4 regions of the Pantoea sp. CFCC18179 genome follow, and region 2 is predicted to be linked to each of the others. Evidence: predicted binding sites of a transcription regulator. Region 2 holds the regulator's gene; each other region holds the start of a gene.
The links. The regulator Fur, encoded in region 2, represses iron uptake genes when iron is present. The targets are predictions, from matches to a motif close to ATAATAATGAGAACNACTATCAA.
Positions count from the first base shown of each region.

Region 1: exbB (tol-pal system-associated acyl-CoA thioesterase) is a predicted target of Fur. The motif match lies at 2,265-2,287, and genes of this name have one in related genera.
Region 3: ACPUC7_RS22155 (TonB-dependent siderophore receptor) is a predicted target of Fur. The motif match lies at 2,094-2,116, and genes of this name have one in related genera.
Region 4: fhuA (ferrichrome porin FhuA) is a predicted target of Fur. The motif match lies at 1,994-2,016, and genes of this name have one in related genera.

Region 1 covers NZ_JBNBPM010000002.1:204,144-208,775, reverse strand. Annotated here, with positions in the region: gene ACPUC7_RS05580 (MFS transporter) at 1-842, opposite strand, end outside; gene exbD (TonB system transport protein ExbD) at 1,021-1,443, opposite strand; gene exbB (tol-pal system-associated acyl-CoA thioesterase) at 1,449-2,177, opposite strand; gene metC (cystathionine beta-lyase) at 2,438-3,628, shown strand; gene ACPUC7_RS05560 (DedA family protein) at 3,726-4,388, shown strand; gene ACPUC7_RS05555 (AraC family transcriptional regulator) at 4,389-4,632, opposite strand, start outside.
Region 2 covers NZ_JBNBPM010000005.1:144,685-149,316, reverse strand. Annotated here, with positions in the region: gene nagE (N-acetylglucosamine-specific PTS transporter subunit IIBC) at 1-192, shown strand, start outside; gene glnS (glutamine--tRNA ligase) at 345-2,012, shown strand; gene ACPUC7_RS11995 (hypothetical protein) at 2,248-2,643, shown strand; gene fur (ferric iron uptake transcriptional regulator) at 2,703-3,152, opposite strand; gene fldA (flavodoxin FldA) at 3,507-4,037, opposite strand; gene ybfE (LexA regulated protein) at 4,174-4,449, opposite strand; gene ybfF (esterase) at 4,615-4,632, opposite strand, start outside.
Region 3 covers NZ_JBNBPM010000018.1:32,395-37,026, reverse strand. Annotated here, with positions in the region: gene fetB (iron efflux ABC transporter permease subunit FetB) at 1-166, opposite strand, end outside; gene fetA (iron efflux ABC transporter ATP-binding subunit FetA) at 153-821, opposite strand; gene ACPUC7_RS22160 (MurR/RpiR family transcriptional regulator) at 840-1,751, opposite strand; gene ACPUC7_RS22155 (TonB-dependent siderophore receptor) at 2,159-4,282, shown strand; gene ACPUC7_RS22150 (ABC transporter substrate-binding protein) at 4,331-4,632, shown strand, end outside.
Region 4 covers NZ_JBNBPM010000009.1:159,594-164,225, forward strand. Annotated here, with positions in the region: gene mrcB (bifunctional glycosyl transferase/transpeptidase) at 1-1,835, shown strand, start outside; gene fhuA (ferrichrome porin FhuA) at 2,053-4,260, shown strand; gene fhuC (Fe3+-hydroxamate ABC transporter ATP-binding protein FhuC) at 4,306-4,632, shown strand, end outside.

The DNA of each region.
Region 1 (4,632 bases), on a different contig from region 2:
GTCACGAGGAAGCTCTCTTTGTCGCTCATCATCAATACCGTTTTGCCGAACGTCGGGGTAAATGCGGTGATCATGTAGAACATCACAGTGGTGGTGACCACCATCAGCATACCCGCCAAAACCAACGCCCAGTTCTGTCCCACCGAGCGCATAATCTGGCTCATGGAAGGATGGTGTTTACGCTGGCTGAACGCTTCAGTCTCTTCCAGCATGCGGCGAATGTAGAACAGGAACGGCACGATCATACAACCGACCACAAACGGAATACGCCAGCCCCATTCGGTGACCGCGTCTTTGGCTAACAGATGGTTTAAGCCCAATCCCAACAGCGCCGCGAAGATCACCGCGACTTGTTGACTGCCGGATTGCCAGCTGACGTAGAAGCCTTTGCGCCCTTTTGGTGCCACTTCCGCCAGATACACCGACACGCCGCCCAACTCAACACCGGCCGAGAAACCTTGCAGCAGGCGACCAAGCAGAATCAGAATGGGCGCAGCCGCGCCTAAGGTGGCGTAACCCGGCACCAGCGCGATGGTCAAGGTACCAACCGCCATTAATCCCAGCGTCAGCAACAGCCCTTTGCGGCGACCGTGGTGATCGATGTACGCGCCGAGGATAATCGCGCCAAGTGGACGCATCAGGAAGCCCGCGCCAAAAGTCATCAGCGTGAGCATCAAGGAGGCAAAAGGATCATCACCGGGGAAAAAGGTTTTGGCGATCGCCGTGGCGTAATAGCCAAACACCATGAAATCGTACATCTCAAGGAAGTTACCGCTGGTAACGCTAAAGATAGTTTTGGCACCGCCCTGCGATGACTTTTGTAAAGAGTGACTTGAGCTCATATTGTCCTTCCTGGGTTTTTCCCCCGTTGTAGCCTGCGGAGCCAGGAATAGATGTGATCTTGTTCACCATTGCAGTTTACAAAAGTACGACCAAGAGTAACAAGAAATTAACAAACTGGGTGCGGGATAAAAAAAAAGGTCACCATAAATGGCGACCTTACGCGTTCAGGAGGGAATGTTACTTCTTCACGGTTTCCATACCCATCAAGCCGATCTTCAGATATCCGGCTTCACGCAGTTGATCCATCACTTCCATCAAGGTGGCGTAATCCACGGATTTATCCGCCTGGAAGAAGATGGTGGTGTCTTTCTTGCCTTCGGTTTGCGCCGTCAGCACGTTCACCAATGTATCTTTGGTTACCGCGTCGTTACCGATGTAAATCTGCTTATCTTCTTTAATCGAGAGATAAACCGGCTTTTCCGGGCGCGGCTGTGGTGCGCTGGTGGAAGCAGGCAGATTCACGCGCACATCCACCGTGGCTAATGGCGCGGCAACCATGAAGATGATCAGCAGAACCAACATGACATCGATAAACGGCGTCACGTTGATTTCGTGCATTTCGCCATCGCCAACCGAGTCATCGTTTAAACGCATCGCCATAATACTTATCCTACGCGCAGTTTCTGTGCCGCCGCCGGACGGTTGGCTTCTTTCGCGGTATCGACGTTGCCGAGGTCAAGATCACGGCTTTGCAGCAGCATCACTTGCGCGGCAACATCGCCCAGCGAGGCTTTGTAGCTGGCAATCATACGGGCGAAGACGTTGTAGATGACCACAGCAGGAATCGCGGCAACCAGGCCAATGGCGGTGGCCAGCAGCGCTTCGGCGATACCCGGCGCAACCACCGCGAGATTGGTGGTTTGTGTTTTCGCGATACCGATAAAGCTGTTCATGATGCCCCAAACGGTGCCGAACAGACCGATAAACGGTGCGACGGAGCCGATGGTTGCCAGGAAACCGTTGCCGCGACCAGCATGACGGCTAAACGCCGCGACGCGACGATCAAGGCGGAAGCTGGTGCGCTCTTTAATGCCATCCAGATCTTCAGCACCCGCTGAGAGTTCTAGCTCATTCTTCGCATCATTGAGCAGTACAGCGCTGTGGCTGTTGCCTTTGAAGTTTTCAGCAGCACGGTAAGCATCGTTTAACGATCGGGCTTCGCCCAGCGCTTGGTGTTCGCGTTTCAGACGACGCTTCGCCCCGCTGAGTTCAGCATATTTGCCGAAGAAAATCGCCCAGGTGACGACCGACGCTAATAGCAGGCCAATCATCACAATCTTTACCACGATATCGGCATGCTGATACATGCCCCAAACGGAGAGGTCCGTTTGCATCAAATCACTGGCTACCACGCTGCATCTCCAACTTCTGTTGCACAGTTCACGATTGAAGCGCGGATCATAGCAAAAAAAACGCCCGAAGTGATAGTGGTTCTCATTACTATTTACAAACCAAAAATGTCATTCAATCCCACAATTTAGCTGATGTTTTACGCAATACTGGCCTCACTCTGATAATCAGTAATCAGGCTCAACCCCGTTCGCGGATTCGTGGTAACGTGGATGTTTTGTGGGAAATGTCAGGATAGGCAGTGATGGCAACGAAAAAAATTGATACCCAGCTTGTCACAGCGGGACGCAGTAAACGTTACACGCAAGGCTCCGTTAACAGCGTGATTCAACGCGCCTCCTCTCTGGTTTTTGACTCCGTCGCCGACAAAAAGCGCGCCACTGCCGGTCGTGCGCAAGGCGAACTGTTTTATGGTCGTCGCGGCACCCTCACCCATTTCTCGCTGCAAGATGCGATGACCGAACTGGAAGGCGGCGCTGGTTGTGCGCTGTATCCATGTGGTGCGGCGGCGGTTTCCAACGCCATTTTGTCGTTCGTCGAAGCCGGAGACCATATTCTGGTCAGCGGCGCGGTGTACGAACCGACCCAAGATTTCTGCTCTAAAATTCTCAGCAAGCTGAACGTAGCCACCACTTACTTTGATCACTGCATTGGCAGCGAAATTGGTGAACTGGTTCAGCCGAATACGCGCGTGGTGTTCCTTGAATCCCCGGCGTCGATCACCATGGAAGTACAGGACATCCCAGCAATTGTTGCCGCGGTGCGCGCTAAAGCGCCTGACGCCATTATCATGATCGATAATACCTGGGCGGCGGGCGTGTTGTTTAACGCGCTGGAGCATGACATCGATATTTCGATTCAGGCTGGCACCAAATACATCATTGGTCACAGCGATGCGATGATCGGTACTGCGGTAGCGAATGAACGCTGCTGGGCGCAACTGCGTGAAAATTCGTATCTGATGGGCCAAATGGTCGATGCCGATACCGCCTATATGGCAAGCCGTGGCCTGCGTACACTGGGCACGCGTTTGCGTCAGCATGAAGAGAGCGGTTTGCAGGTGGCAGAATGGCTGGCAGCACAGCCGGAAGTGGCGCGCGTCAATCATCCGGCATTGGCGCAGTGTAAAGGCCACGCATTCTGGCAGCGCGATTTCAGCGGCAGCAGCGGTTTGTTCTCCTTTATCTTGCACGAGAAATTGAGCCCTGAGCAGTTGGCGCACTATCTCGACCACTTCCATCACTTCAGCATGGCCTATTCGTGGGGCGGCTATGAATCGCTAATTCTGGCAAATCAGCCCGAAGAATTGGCGGCGATTCGCCCGGCGGGCGGCGTTGATTTTACCGGCACCTTGGTGCGTCTGCACATCGGCCTTGAACATGTCGATGATTTACTGGCTGACCTTAAAGCCGGCTTTGCACGCTTAAGAAATTAAACAGAAGGTAAACCACGCTGTGGCGGCGCAGAGAGATCAACGAATGCCATGCCACAGAAGGTTAAAATAGAATCCTTGTGACTCGATGGAATAGCTGATGGGTGTTTTACATGAGATTGTCCGGGCGCTTTGGCATCAGGATTTTGCCGCGCTAGGAAATCCAGATGTCGTGTGGATTGTCTACGGCGTGATGTTTTTGACGCTGTTTCTGGAAAACGGTTTGTTGCCGGCCTCGTTTCTGCCAGGCGACAGTTTACTGCTATTAGCCGGTGCCATGGTTGCCAAAGGCGTGATGGATTTCGTGCCCACCATTGTGATTCTGACTACCGCCGCCAGCCTCGGCTGTTGGTTGAGTTATCTGCAAGGGCGCTGGCTGGGCAATACCAAACTGGTCAAAAGCTGGCTCTTGCACCTGCCGGCGCAATATCACCAGCGCGCGTGGAATATGTTTGATCGTCACGGTTTGATGGCGCTGCTGGTTGGCCGCTTCCTGGCATTTGTGCGCACGCTGCTGCCAACCATGGCCGGGATTTCGGGCTTAAAGAATGGCCGCTTCCAACTGTTTAACTGGCTGAGCGGCTTATTGTGGGTTGGTATCGTGGTGACGCTCGGTTATGGCATCAGCCATGTTCCCTTTATCAAACGTCACGAAGATCAGGTGATGGCGATCCTGATGGTGCTGCCGATTGCCCTGCTATTTATCGGCCTGGCGGGCAGCATTGTGGTGATTTGGAAAAAGCGCCGCCAGAAAGTCTCCTGATTACGACGCGGCGTCAAACGGTAACATCGGCACCGTTTGGCGCACGCGGCTCGCCTCTTCTCCCGGCGTCACGCCGAAATAGCGCTTAAACTCCCGCGAAAACTGCGACGGACTTTCATAACCTACGCGTACCGCTGCGGCACTGGCTTTCATGCCATCCTGCAACATCATCAGTCGCGCCTGATGCAAGCGATAACGTTTCAGGTATTGCAGCGGCGAAGTTTGCGTCACCGCTTTGAAGTTG
Region 2 (4,632 bases):
GTAGAAGAGGGCGCAGTCGTAACCGCAGGTCAGCCAATCCTGGAAATGGATTTGGATTTCCTCAACGCTAATGCGCGCTCAATGATCAGCCCGGTTGTGGTTAGCAACAGCGATGATTTCGCCGGTCTGAATTTACTGGCCAGCGGTTCAGTAGTGGCAGGTCAAACCCCGTTGTATGAGGTTAAAGGCTAAGTCCTTGTGATTGACCCAGAAGGCAGGAAGCAATTCCTGCCTTTTTTGTTTTAAAACGACCAACAAACGGTTGTTTCCCTCCTGCGCTTTGTGGATCATACTCCGTTACTTCGTGGTACAAATCACCCGTTATAGTTTTTGAGGATTTTGAGATGAGTGAGGCTGAAGCCCGCCCAACGAACTTTATTCGTCAGATCATCGACGAAGATTTGGCGAGCGGTAAGCACAACAGTGTGCATACCCGTTTCCCGCCTGAGCCCAATGGTTACCTGCATATTGGCCATGCGAAATCTATCTGCCTGAACTTTGGTATTGCGCAAGACTACCAAGGCCAGTGCAATCTGCGTTTCGACGATACCAACCCAGTGAAAGAAGATCTGGAGTTTGTCGAATCCATCAAGCGTGACGTGCAATGGCTGGGCTTTGAGTGGAGCGGCAACATTCGTTACTCCTCAGACTATTTCGATCAACTGTTCAACTATGCGGTTGAGCTGATCAACAAAGGATTGGCTTACGTTGATGAACTGTCTGCTGACGAAATCCGTGAATATCGCGGTTCGTTGACTGCACCGGGCAAAAATAGCCCGTATCGCGATCGCAGCGTGGAAGAGAACTTAGCGCTGTTCCAGAAGATGCGCGATGGCGGCTTCGAAGAAGGTAAAGCCTGCTTGCGTGCCAAAATCGACATGGCTTCCAGCTTTATCGTGATGCGCGATCCGGTGCTGTATCGCATTAAGTTTGCCGATCATCATCAGACGGGCAGCAAATGGTGCATCTATCCGATGTACGATTTCACCCACTGCATTTCGGATGCGATTGAAGGCATTACGCATTCACTGTGCACCTTGGAATTCCAGGACAACCGTCGCCTGTACGATTGGGTGTTGGATAACATCACTATTCCAGTGCATCCGCGCCAGTACGAATTCTCGCGCCTGAATCTGGAATACGCGGTGATGTCTAAGCGTAAACTGACGCAGTTGGTGAGCGAGAAGGTTGTTGAAGGTTGGGACGATCCACGCATGCTGACTGTTTCCGGTCTGCGCCGTCGTGGTTACAGCGCGGCTTCAATCCGTGAATTCTGCCGCCGCATTGGTGTGACCAAGCAGGACAATATCGTTGAGATGGCGTCTTTGGAATCATGCATTCGTGACGATCTCAATGAGAACGCGCCGCGCGCCATGGCGGTAATGGATCCGTTGAAGGTGGTGATTGAAAACCTGCCAGCGGGTCACGAAGAGATCCTCACCATGCCGAATCACCCAAGCAATCCGGAGATGGGCACGCGTGAAGTGCCATTCAGCCGTGAAGTGTGGATTGATCGCGCTGACTTCCGTGAAGAAGCCAACAAACAATACAAACGTTTGGTGCTGGGTAAAGAAGTGCGTCTACGTAATGCCTACGTGATTCGTGCCGAGCGAGTGGCGAAGGATGAAGAAGGCAACATCACCTGCATTTACTGCACCTGTGATGTGGATACCTTGAGCAAGGATCCGGCGGATGGCCGCAAAGTGAAAGGTGTGATCCATTGGGTTTCCGCTATTCATGCACTGCCAGCAGAATTCCGCCTGTACGATCGTCTGTTCAGCGTGCCAAATCCTGGAGCGGCGGAGGACTTCCTCACCACCATCAACCCAGCTTCACTGGAAATCAAGCAGGGCTTCGTTGAGCCAGGTTTGCGTGAAGCTGCGCCAATGGCAGCGTATCAGTTTGAACGCGAAGGCTATTTCTGTTCTGACAGCGTCTACTCGCAGCCATCCAAATTGGTATTCAACCGTACCGTTGGCCTGCGTGATACCTGGGCAAAAATCGGCGATTAATTGTTTTTGTTTCTAGCACCATAAGATAACGAAAGGGCGAGCAATCGCCCTTTTTTATTGCCTGCATTTGGCCTCAAACAACCATTTATGCTGATTCGCTAATAATGTGCTAATTGCCTTTCTTGCGACTATTCTGACTTTAGCAAAATTAATCCATTTGCCAGTGTGAAAAACTTTTTTTCAGGTAGGCTATGCGCTCTCAGACGTTGCTCCGCGGGTTATCGAAGGAAGAAAAATGACAAGTCTCGCTCTGGAAGCCAAACACAGCGTGGTGGTTTTACATCAGCTTATCGAACGTATTTTTAACCAGGCAGAAGGTAGCGATGACAGCATTGATCTGTTTTTATCGCACTTTCATCCCGAATTTAAAATGGTGACGCCGCAAGGCAAACAGATGGACATCCATGAAATGGAAACGCTGTTTCGCCAGTTGCATGGTCAACGCGAAGGGATGCGCATTGCCACCAGCGAGCATGCCATCATTTCGCAGCAAAGCCAGGAAGTGACAATTCAGTATCGTGAATTGCAGATGATGAATGGCGTCAATCAAACTCGCATCTCATTGGCGGTGCTGGATTGCAGCACGCCGATTCCGCGTTGGCGCTATCTGCAAGAAACCTTCGTTGCCTAATTCAGACGTAAAAAAACCGGCTTAAGCGCCGGTTTTTTTATACTGCATAGCACACTCGATTATTTATCGTGGAGCGTATCGTCTTCGCGGCAGTCTCCCAGAGCACAGTGACCATACAAGTACAGGCTGTGGTTGCTGAGCTTGATACCGTGGCGAGTGGCAATTTCACGCTGACGCGTTTCGATTGATTCATCGCTGAATTCGATAACCTTGCCACAATCCAGGCAAATCAGGTGATCGTGATGATGCTGCTGAGTCAGTTCAAATACGGATTTACCGCCTTCGAAGTTATGACGGGTTACGATGCCCGCGTCGTCAAACTGGTTAAGAACGCGATATACCGTTGCCAGGCCAATCTCTTCGCCCATATCGATCAGGCGTTTATACAAATCTTCCGCACTGACGTGATGGGACTCGGGTCCGGGTCCCTGAAGCACTTCCAGAATTTTCAGTCTGGGGAGAGTGACTTTCAGGCCAGCCTTCTTCAATGCGGAGTTGTTGTCAGTCATGCGGATATTGTCCTGTTACTTTGCTAGTCACTTACGGCGCAGGGGCCTTGAATGTTTAGGTCAACGCGCATTCTCATTTGCGTCTCATTATAGAACTCAAGCAGTGAAATGAAAACCAAGGCAACGTCCTTAATCACCATTAGCGGTAAGGATAATGTCTCTAACGTCTTCAAGACGTTTGGTTTTTGGATTCCATTTCACTCAGCCTCATTCTACTGCCAGAGGAATAAGCGGATGACCATTGCGGGTATTCTACAGATTTGCGGGGAAAAGTTAAAAAACCGTAGCTATTATTTTTATAGGAAATTCCGTTGCCCGATGTGAGTCAGCGCCCACATCGGGAAGAGAAGGGAATTAGGCTTCGATAATCTCTTTCAATTGCAATTCGTCAAAGATTTGCTTCACCCACTTCTCAACACGGTCGTTGGTCAACTCTGGCTGACGATCTTCGTCAATCGCCAGGCCGAGGAAGTGTTTGTCATCCGCCAAACCTTTCGACGCTTCGAAATGATAGCCTTCGGTTGGCCAGTGACCGACGATCACCGCGCCGTTTGGCTCAATGATGTCGCGAATGGTGCCCATCGCATCACAGAAGTACTCGGCGTAATCTTCCTGATCGCCACAGCCAAACAGCGCAACCAATTTGCCGTTGAAGTCGATCTCTTCCAGCGTCGGGAAGAAATCATCCCAATCGCACTGCGCTTCGCCGTAATACCAGGTTGGAATGCCCAGCAGCAGGATATCGAAGGCATCGAGATCTTCTTTGGCGCTCTTAGCAATGTCATGCACTTCGGCGACATCTTTACCCAGTTGTTTCTGGATCATTTTTGCAATGTTTTCAGTGTTGCCGGTATCGCTGCCGAAGAAAATGCCTACGATTGCCATGAGTTAGGTAGCCTCTTAAATCCTGAGTGTGGAAGTCAGTCAATTGACTGCACAGATATGCGAATAATAGCAGACCGGGAAAAAGCGCGGAACTTGTAAAGCCACGACATTTGTTCCTGCGTGCGGTCTGCGCGCGTTACGACAGTTTGAGCTGCGCCAGCAGCATTTGTTCAATCAATTCGCTGCGGCTGATGTTTTGCTGGTCGGCCAGCGTGCTCAGCGCATCAACCGCCTCGCTGGACATTTTCAGCTCGACACGACGCAGCCCACGCACTTTATCGCGCTTGAGCTGATTACGTTTGTTGATACGCAATTGTTCATCGCGCGTCAGCGGGCTGGTTTTCGGGCGACCAGGACGCCGCTCGTCTGCGAAGAGATCAAGCGTTGTACGGTCTGTTTGTTCTTTTGCCATGGTTTGTAAAACTGAGTGGGCGCGAACGGCGGAAAGGCGCTGCGCGATTAAAACATTATCGGCCCGACCGCGGCGAAAATATCCGCGGCAAATTTTTAGCGCGACATCATACTCCAGCGCCTTCCCTGACGCCAACCCTAAAGCATAGACAGCAAGCTTTTGCTTTTACAGGTTAAAAAAACG
Region 3 (4,632 bases), on a different contig from region 2:
ACTTCAGCACGTAGCCCACAATCACTAACTGGATAATCGCGCGGCAAACGCTCCAGATAATGTCTTTGCCCATGCCCAACTTCTCTTTCTGGCTGATCAGCAGCGCAATCACCACCAGCATTAGCGAAAGTAACAACGAGCTATCGGTAATATTATGCTGGCTCATGTTCAGCTCCCTGCGCAGGTGCGTGCAGCTTCAAGATGTTATTGGCGCTGCGAATCTCATTTATATCGTGGCTAATGCCGATAACGGCCAAATTCTTCTCGCGCACCAACGAGTCAATCAAACTATTGATAATCAACTTGTTCTCTTCATCCAGGGCGCTGGTCACTTCATCCAGCAGCAACACTTTGGGCATAAATTGCAGATTACGCAGCAAGCCGACACGCTGCTTCTCGCCGCCGGAAAGTTGCTCAATGTTTTTATCCAACATCTCCGCCGCCAACTGCACGCTGGCCAATGAGGCCACTAATTGTTCACGTGTTGGCTTCTGCTGACGAATCTGCCACGGCAACGCCAAATTGTCGTATACCGTCTCGCCAAACAGCTGCGGCGTTTGGAAACAATAGGAAACTTGCTGACGATAGTGTTCGGGATTGAGCGTCGTGATGTCACGCTGTTCAAACGTAATTTTTCCGGCGCTGGCTTCCAGCAGCGAGGCGATGATCTTCAATAAGGTGCTTTTACCGCTGCCGGACGGGCCGGTCATCAATAACCGTTCACCGGCGTGGAGTTGCAGCGAAACCGGCGCTAACAGCGTGCGCCCCTGCATGGCGTAGCTCACCGCTTGCACATCCAGCAAGAGGGATTGGGTTGTCATGGGTATCTTCCAAAAAGTTTATGGCGTTTGCGATTTGCGCGCGCCGGGTCGCGTCAGCGCGTTACTGATTTCATACAGTTTGTTCATGCTATTCAAGGTGGCAATCGGCGCGGTCGCGGCTAATCCTAGCACCAGAATTTCCAGGCAGATCATCGGCGTGGCATGCACCGGCATTTTGTCGGCGGCACGGCTGCGCGGGATCTCAATCATCACATCGGCACGTTGCGCGAACATCGAATCGGTTGCGGCAGTCAGCAGAATAATCGGGATGCTGAGCCGCTGCGCCTCGGCAATTGTCACCCGGCCTTCAGGATGCGCACTTTTTTGCGCCATCATAATCAGCACATCGCCGTGGCGCATGTCAGCTATCTGCTCGCTGAGCGCAATGCCGGTGCGATTCAACACATATGATGCGCTGCCGTTGCGTTTGAACAGGCGCGCGGTGTAATCCGCCAGTATCGCCGACGCACCAATGCCAAAAATAGCCACCCGCTCCGCCTGTTGCAGCAGGTCAATCGCCTGTTGTATGGCTTCACGATTCGCGGCTGTCGCCAGCATTTCGCAGCTCATGCGATAGCTATCCAGCACAAAATCCACGCTGCCTTTCGCGTTCTGCGCCAGTTCATTGACGGTTGATGCCACCCGCGCCGGTGAACGTTGCTGCACCCCTAAATATTCTGCCATCACGATTTTGAGATCGCGGAAGCCCGAAAATCCCAACGCCTGGATGGCACGAATCACTGTGGCATCAGAGGTTTGCGTATCAATGGCAATACCGAGCGCCGTCTTCTCTAGCACCGCGCTGCGATGTTGATGGATGTAGTGCGCAACCTTCAATAAGCGTGGCGAGAGTTGATGTTTGCAGGCATGAAAACGTTCACCATATAAATCATAAGGACGTTTCTGGGTTTTCGGCGCGGAATGAGTCACGGCAGTTCAATACCTTTCAGTGCATGCGCCGGAATAACCCTATTATTGGCGCGAGGATTAAGAAAACCTTAATGCGTAAAAATAAGACAAAACAATCGATCAACTAAATGTGCCACGACATAACCCACCGTCGAACAGCAAAATGTAGTGTAAATTACAAAGCACAACAAAAACTACAACCACTACTACATAATGTCTTTATCATCATGAAATAAATGAAATTAAAAAACTACATTTAAATTTTATGTTGCAATCATTCATGTTTTTCTACTGTCGAAAAAACGATTTATTTAATTAAAAAATCCACAAACGTGCTAATAAAACACAACAATTTTGTTGTAAATGAAAATCAATCTCATTACTATCCAGACTTCTAAATATTCCTGTTTTGATGCGGATTTAAAATAATGAAGTATCTTTGTTTCTTTTCACCAGTGGTTAAATATACCCGCTCTGGCTCTCAGGTTTTACTGGCTTCGACCTTGCTGTACGGCACTTCTGCGATAGCAGCCGACTCAACTATTACCGTTACGGCAGATCAGTCTGCGGCTAGCGGCAGCTATAACCAGGAAGATGCGGCAGCCACCTTGCGCACCAACACGCCGCGCAGTGAAACCGCGCAATCGATCAGCGTGGTTACACCGCAAGTGATCAAGGATTATCAAGTCACCAGCCTGAATGATGCGGTGAAGTTTGTCAGTGGCGTGACGCAAGGCAACACGCTGGGCGGCACCGAAGATGGTTTTGTGAAGCGCGGTTTTGGCTCGAATACCGATGGATCGATTTTCATCGATGGCGTGCGCAGCAATCAGGGCTTAACCATGGATTCGAGTATCGACCATGTGGAAGTGTTGAAAGGATCGTCCTCGCTGCTGTACGGCATTCTCAATCCCGGCGGCATCATCAATTTGGTGAGCAAAAAGCCGCAGTATGAATGGAACACCCACATCAGCGGCGAATCCAGCAGCTTTGGCGGCGGCACCGGCATGGTGGACGTTACCGGGCCGCTGGGTAACGGTTTTGCTTTTCGTATGGTGGCGGAACGCCAGCGCGAAGATTACTGGCGCAATTTTGGCGTCAATGAACACACGTTATTGGCACCTTCCCTCAGTTGGTACGGCGATCGCGCATCTTTCAACATCAGTTACGTCGAGTATAAATATGACGTGCCATATGATCGCGGCACGGCGTTTATCGGCGGCAAACCGGTAGATATTCCCTACAATCGCCGTCTCGATGACAACGCTAACCACGCGTGGGGCAAGAACAAACGTCTCAACGTGACTTACGGCTACAACCTCAACGATGTTTGGGAAACGCATCTCAATTACGGCTGGATGCAGCGCCGTTACGACAGTAATGAAGTGCGCGCCACCGCGATTAACACCACCACCGGGATTGTCTCGCGCCGTGCCGATGCCAACCGTGGTTTCAACCATCAGACCGAATACACCTCGTGGGATATCAGCGGCTCGCCGGTGATCGCCGGAATGCAGCACGATCTGTTGCTTGGCGTCGATTACGAGCAGAACGAAACTTACAAAGCCCGCTCTTATCGCGGCACGGTTTCGCGCAGCTTTAATATGTACGATCCGGTGTACGGCGAAGAACCGGTGGTGAGCGACAGCACCTACAGCGATAGCATCAGTAATCTGCGCACTAACCTGTATAGCCGTTCGATCTTTGCCAAAGACAACATCCATCTGACTGACAAATGGATTGCCGTTTTGGGAGGCAGATTCCAGCGCTATACGCAAACGTCCAGCAATGGCTGGAATGATCCCGAGACAACGCTCAACGATCGCGGCAACGCCTTCCTGCCGCAACTCGGCGTGGTGTATAAAGTTTTACCGCAAGTGTCGTTGTACGGCAGCTACAGCAAGTCGTTCACACCATCAACGCAAACCGATGACAACGGTAATGTGGCTTCAACGGAAAAAGGCAGCACCTGGGAAGTGGGTTCCAAATGGCAAGTGTCACCGAGTTTGGCCGCGACGTTAGCGTTGTACCGCATCGATGAAACCGACATGTCGATCTTCATTAATGGCGTCACGCGCAACATTCCTAAAGCGCGTTCCACCGGCGCGGAGTTGGAATTAAACGGCGAGATCACGCCGGATTGGAATTTGATAGCCAACTACAGCTACGACAAAACAGAGATCGTTTCTGACAACGTCAATCCGGACAACGTCGGCAATCGTCTGGTGAACGCGCCGACCAACATGGGCAGCTTGTATCTCAGCCATACGCTGCGTTTCTCGTGGTTGCCGGGTGAATTGCGCCTCGGCGGCGGTGGTCGCTATGTTGGCACGCGTGCTGGCGATCCGGAAAACAGCTTTGTGATGCCCGCCTATACCGTAGCGGATGCGTTTATTGCGTGGGACAGCCAACTGGTGGGCAAACACACGCAGTTGAAGTTGAACGTAAAGAACCTGTTCAACCGTGAATACTACGAATCGAGCGCCGGTAACCTGCGCGTGATTGAAGGCGAGCCGCGCGTGATGTATCTGCAAGCGTCGGTGGATTTCTAAGGTGATTTGCTCCGTCCTCTTAGGGCGGAGCCATCAGAGAGAACGGTAATGAAACGAATTCTGCTGGCAGCGTTGTTAATGCTGCCTCTGCTTGCGCAAAGCAAAATGCTCACCGACAGTCTGGGCCGCGAGGTTGACGTGCCCGAAAATCCGCAGCGCCTGGTGATTGGTGAAAGCCGGATGATTTACACCCTGGCGCTGGTTGAAACCGGTAATCCGGCGAAACGCGTGGTGGGTTGGCCGGCGGATTTGCGCAACCTTGATAAGCAAACCTGGGATCGCTATGTAAAAGCCTTCCCGGAAATTGCCAATATTACGCAAATCGGCAATTCCAACTTTTCTCAGCTTAA
Region 4 (4,632 bases), on a different contig from region 2:
GTCACTTCTACGAGCACGACGGCATTAGCCCGTACTCGATTGGTCGTGCGTTCCTCGCCAACATCACCGCCGGTAAAGCGGTGCAGGGCGGCAGTACCTTGACGCAGCAGCTGGTGAAAAACCTGTTCCTCACCAACGAGCGTTCGCTGTGGCGTAAAGCGCGTGAAGCCTATATGGCGGTGATCATGGATGCGCGTTACAGCAAAGATCGCATCCTGGAGCTGTATCTCAACGAAGTCTATCTCGGCCAAACCGGTAACGATCAGATCCGCGGCTTCCCACTGGCGAGTCTGTATTACTTCGGTCGTCCGGTGGATGAGCTGAGCCTTGATCAGCAAGCGATGCTGGTCGGCATGGTGAAAGGTGCGTCGCTGTACAATCCGTGGCGTAACCCGAAACTGGCGCTGGAGCGTCGTAATCTGGTGCTGCGTCTGTTGCAGCAGCAGAACGTCATCGACCAGGAACTGTATGACATGCTGTCGGCGCGTCCACTCGGCGTGCAGCCGAAAGGTGGCGTGATCACGCCGCAGCCCGCGTTTATGCAGATGGTGCGTAACGAGCTGCAAGCCAAGCTGGGCGACAAAATGAAAGATCTCTCTGGCGTGAAAATCTTCACCACGCTGGATGCGATCTCACAGGATGCCGCCGAGAAAGCGGTGGTGGAAGGCATTCCAACCCTGAAGAAACAGCGTGGCCTGAAAGATCTGGAAACCGCGATGGTGGTGGTCGATCGCTTCAGCGGTGAAGTGCGCGCCATGGTCGGCGGTGCCGATCCGCAGTTCGCCGGTTACAACCGTGCGTTGCAGGCGCGTCGTTCGATTGGATCGCTGGCGAAACCGGCGACCTATCTGACCGCGTTGAGCCAGCCGAACAGCTATCGTCTCAACAGTTGGATTGCAGATGAACCGATCGCGCTCAAACAGCCGAACGGCACAGTTTGGAAGCCAATGAATGACGATCGTCGTTTCAGCGGCAAAGTGATGCTGGTGGATGCGTTGACCAATTCAATGAACGTGCCAACGGTTAACCTGGGTATGACATTGGGACTGGATTCGGTGGTCGATACCTGGACCAAACTGGGCGTGCCGAAAGATCAGCTGCATCCCGTGCCAGCGATGTTGTTGGGTGCGTTGAACCTAACGCCAATCGAAGTGGCGCAGGCGTTCCAGTCGATTGCCAGCGGCGGTAACCGCGCTGAGTTGTCGGCGGTGCGTTCGGTGATCGCGGAAGATGGCACGGTGCTGTATCAGAGCTATCCGCAGGCGCAGCGTGTTGAACCGGCGCAGGCCGCGTATCTGACGCTCTACACTATGCAGCAAGTGGCCGATCACGGCACCGCGCGTGCCTTAGGTGCGCGTTACCCGAATGCGCATCTGGCAGGTAAAACCGGTACCACCAACGACCTGATCGATAGCTGGTTTGCTGGCGTGGATGGCAAAGAAGTGGCGATTACCTGGGTTGGCCGCGATAACAACCAGACCTCGAAACTGTACGGTGCCAGTGGTGCGATGCAGCTATATCGTCGCTACCTCGACAATCAGGCACCAATGCCGCTGGTGCTGACGCCGCCGGAAGATATCACGCAGATGAACGTCGATTCTGCGGGTAACTTCATTTGCGGTAGCGGCAGCAGCACCTGGCGTTCGCTGCCGGTGTGGTCGTTGGATCCCAATGCGCTGTGCCAACAGCAGCAACAGCAGGTTCAGCAACAACAGCAGCAGTTGCAGCAACAACAAGAGCAGCAACAGCAACAACAACAGCAGCAACCGCAGAATGAGCAAAAAGACTCAGACGGCGTAGCAGGCTGGATTAAAGATATGTTCGGCAGCAAGTAATAAGTTGTTGAACCTCTTAAGGGCGCTGCGGCGCCCTTTTTTACGCCTGAAACTTTATTAATCGCGATCATAGATTTGCACGATCTGGCGGCAAACGCCGCGCTCGCGGGCATTACAAGTTGCGATTAAGGCGCGCTTTCGCCTAAAATCCGTGCGTCATAATAATCATTCTCGTTTGTATTCACCTGCATCGACATTTTTCGAGAGATCCCACTTTATGAATACACGAAACAATCCTTGTTCTTTGCGCGCGATTTCCACCCGACGCCCGTTAGCTTTATTGATTGCCCTGAGCATGGGCACCCTCAGCGCACAAGCGTTGGCCGAAGAGACTGTTGTGGTGAGTGCGGATGCCAATAGCACCGCGCCACAAGAAAGCGCGTGGGGCCCGTCGCCGACTATCGCCGCGAAGCACAGCGCCACCGGTACCAAAACCGACACGCCGATCGAAAAGAATCCGCAATCGGTTTCTGTGGTGACGCGTCAGGAGATGGACATTCGTCAGCCTAATTCAGTGAAAGAAGCGTTGGGATACACGCCAGGCGTCATGAGTGGCACGCGCGGTTCATCCAATACTTACGATCAAGTGATCATCCGTGGTTTCTCTTCAAGCGGCCAAAACCAGAACAACTATCTCGACGGCTTGAAGATGCAGGGCAATTTCTACAATGATGCCGTGATCGATCCTTACATGCTGGAACGCGTCGAAGTGTTGCGCGGACCTACGTCGGTGTTGTACGGGAAAAGCAATCCCGGCGGTATCGTTACCATGGTCAGCAAGCGCCCAACCACGGAAACCTTGCGCGAAGTGCAGTTCAAAATGGGCACTGACAATCTGATGCAAACCGGCTTCGATTTCAGTGATGCGCTGGACGATGACGGTGAGTTTTCATATCGTTTAACCGGCATGGCGCGTTCCAATAACGATCAGCAGGACAATGCCAAGCAGAAGCGCTACGCCATCGCACCGTCATTTACCTGGCGTCCAAACGATCGCACCAGCTTTACCTTCCTCTCTTATCTGCAAAATGAGCCGGAAACCGGTTATTACGGTTGGTTGCCGATGGAAGGCACGGTAAAACCGCTGCCAAACGGCAGTCGTTTACCGAATAACTTCAACGAAGGGGCTAATAACAACAGCTATTCGCGCTATGAGCGTATGGTCGGTTACGCCTTTGAACATAGCTTTGATGACACTTTCACCGTGCGTCAGAACCTGCGTTTCACCGAAATGAAAACCGCGCAGAAAACGGTTTATGGTCAGGGGATTTGTACCGCAGCCAGTTGCCCAACGGTTCCAGTAGGCGAACTCGACCATACCTTGCAACGCAATACCGTGGTGGATAATGAGCGTCTGCAAAACTTCACCGTGGATACGCAGTTAGAAAGCAAATTTGCTACCAGCGATGTTCAACATACTTTGCTGACTGGCGTAGATTTCCAGCGTATGCGTAATGACATCAATGCTGCGTTTGGTTCGGCCACACCAATGGATCTCTATAATCCGCAGCATGATGACTTTGATTTTGGTTCAGCGACGCCTTATCAGCTGAATGAGATGAAGCAAACCGGTCTGTATGTTCAGGATCAGGCCGAGTGGAATAAATGGTTGCTGACTATCGGTGGACGTTACGACTGGCTGCAACAAAACAGCGTAGTTCGCAGCGACAACGGTAGCGTTTCACGTAATGATAGCCAATTTACCTGGCGCGGCGGCATCAACTATCTGTTTGATAACGGTATTACGCCGTATTTCAGCTACAGCCAATCATTTGAGCCAAATGACTTTGATCTGTTCGGCACGCCGCGTCAAAGCTTTGCACCGTCGAAAGGTGAGCAGTACGAAGTTGGCGTCAAATACGTTCCAAAAGATCGCCCAATCGTCCTGACGGCTGCGCTGTATAACCTGACCAAAACCAACAACCTGTCCTCCGATCCTAACAATGGACTGAAACAGGTTCCATCAGGTGAAATTCGTGCGCGCGGTGCGGAACTGGAAGCCAAAGCGGCGCTTAATGCCAACATCAACATGATCGCTTCGTACACTTACACCGACGCGGAATACACCAAAGATTTCACCCTGAAAGGCAACACGCCGGTTCAGGTGCCGAAACAGATGGCTTCATTGTGGGGTGATTACACCTTCAATGAAGGGGCATTGAGTGGCTTTAGCGCCGGTGTCGGTGGCCGTTACATTGGTTCAAGCTATGGCGATCCTGCCAACACCTTTAAAGTCGGCAGCGCTGCGGTGATGGATGCGATGGTGAAATACGATCTGGGCCGCGTTGGGCTGTACGGTTCGAGCATCGCGTTGAATGTGAATAACCTGCTTGACCGTGAATACGTTGCCAGCTGCTTCCAGACTTACGGTTGCTTCTGGGGCGCGGGTCGCCAAGTTGTCGCTACCGCGACGTTCCGCTTCTGATACTGATAAAAAGGGCGCTCCGGCGCCTATTAACCAGGGATTATCATGCAGCATCCGCACCACGCAGAAACCACCTTCAGGCTGGATAACGTCAGTTTTCGTGTGCCAGGCCGCACGTTGCTGCATCCGCTGTCGCTCACCTTCGCGCCGGGAAAAGTCACGGCGCTGATCGGTCACAACGGTTCCGGCAAATCCACACTGCTGAAAATGCTTGGCCGTCATCACGTGGCGAGTGAAGGTCGCGTGCTGCTGAATGACGATGCGCTGGAAAGTTGGGGCAGCAAAGATTTTGCCCGTCAGGTCGCGTATCTGCCGCAGCAATTACCGGCGGCGGAAGGCATGACGGTGCGCGAGCTGGTGGCGATTGGTCGT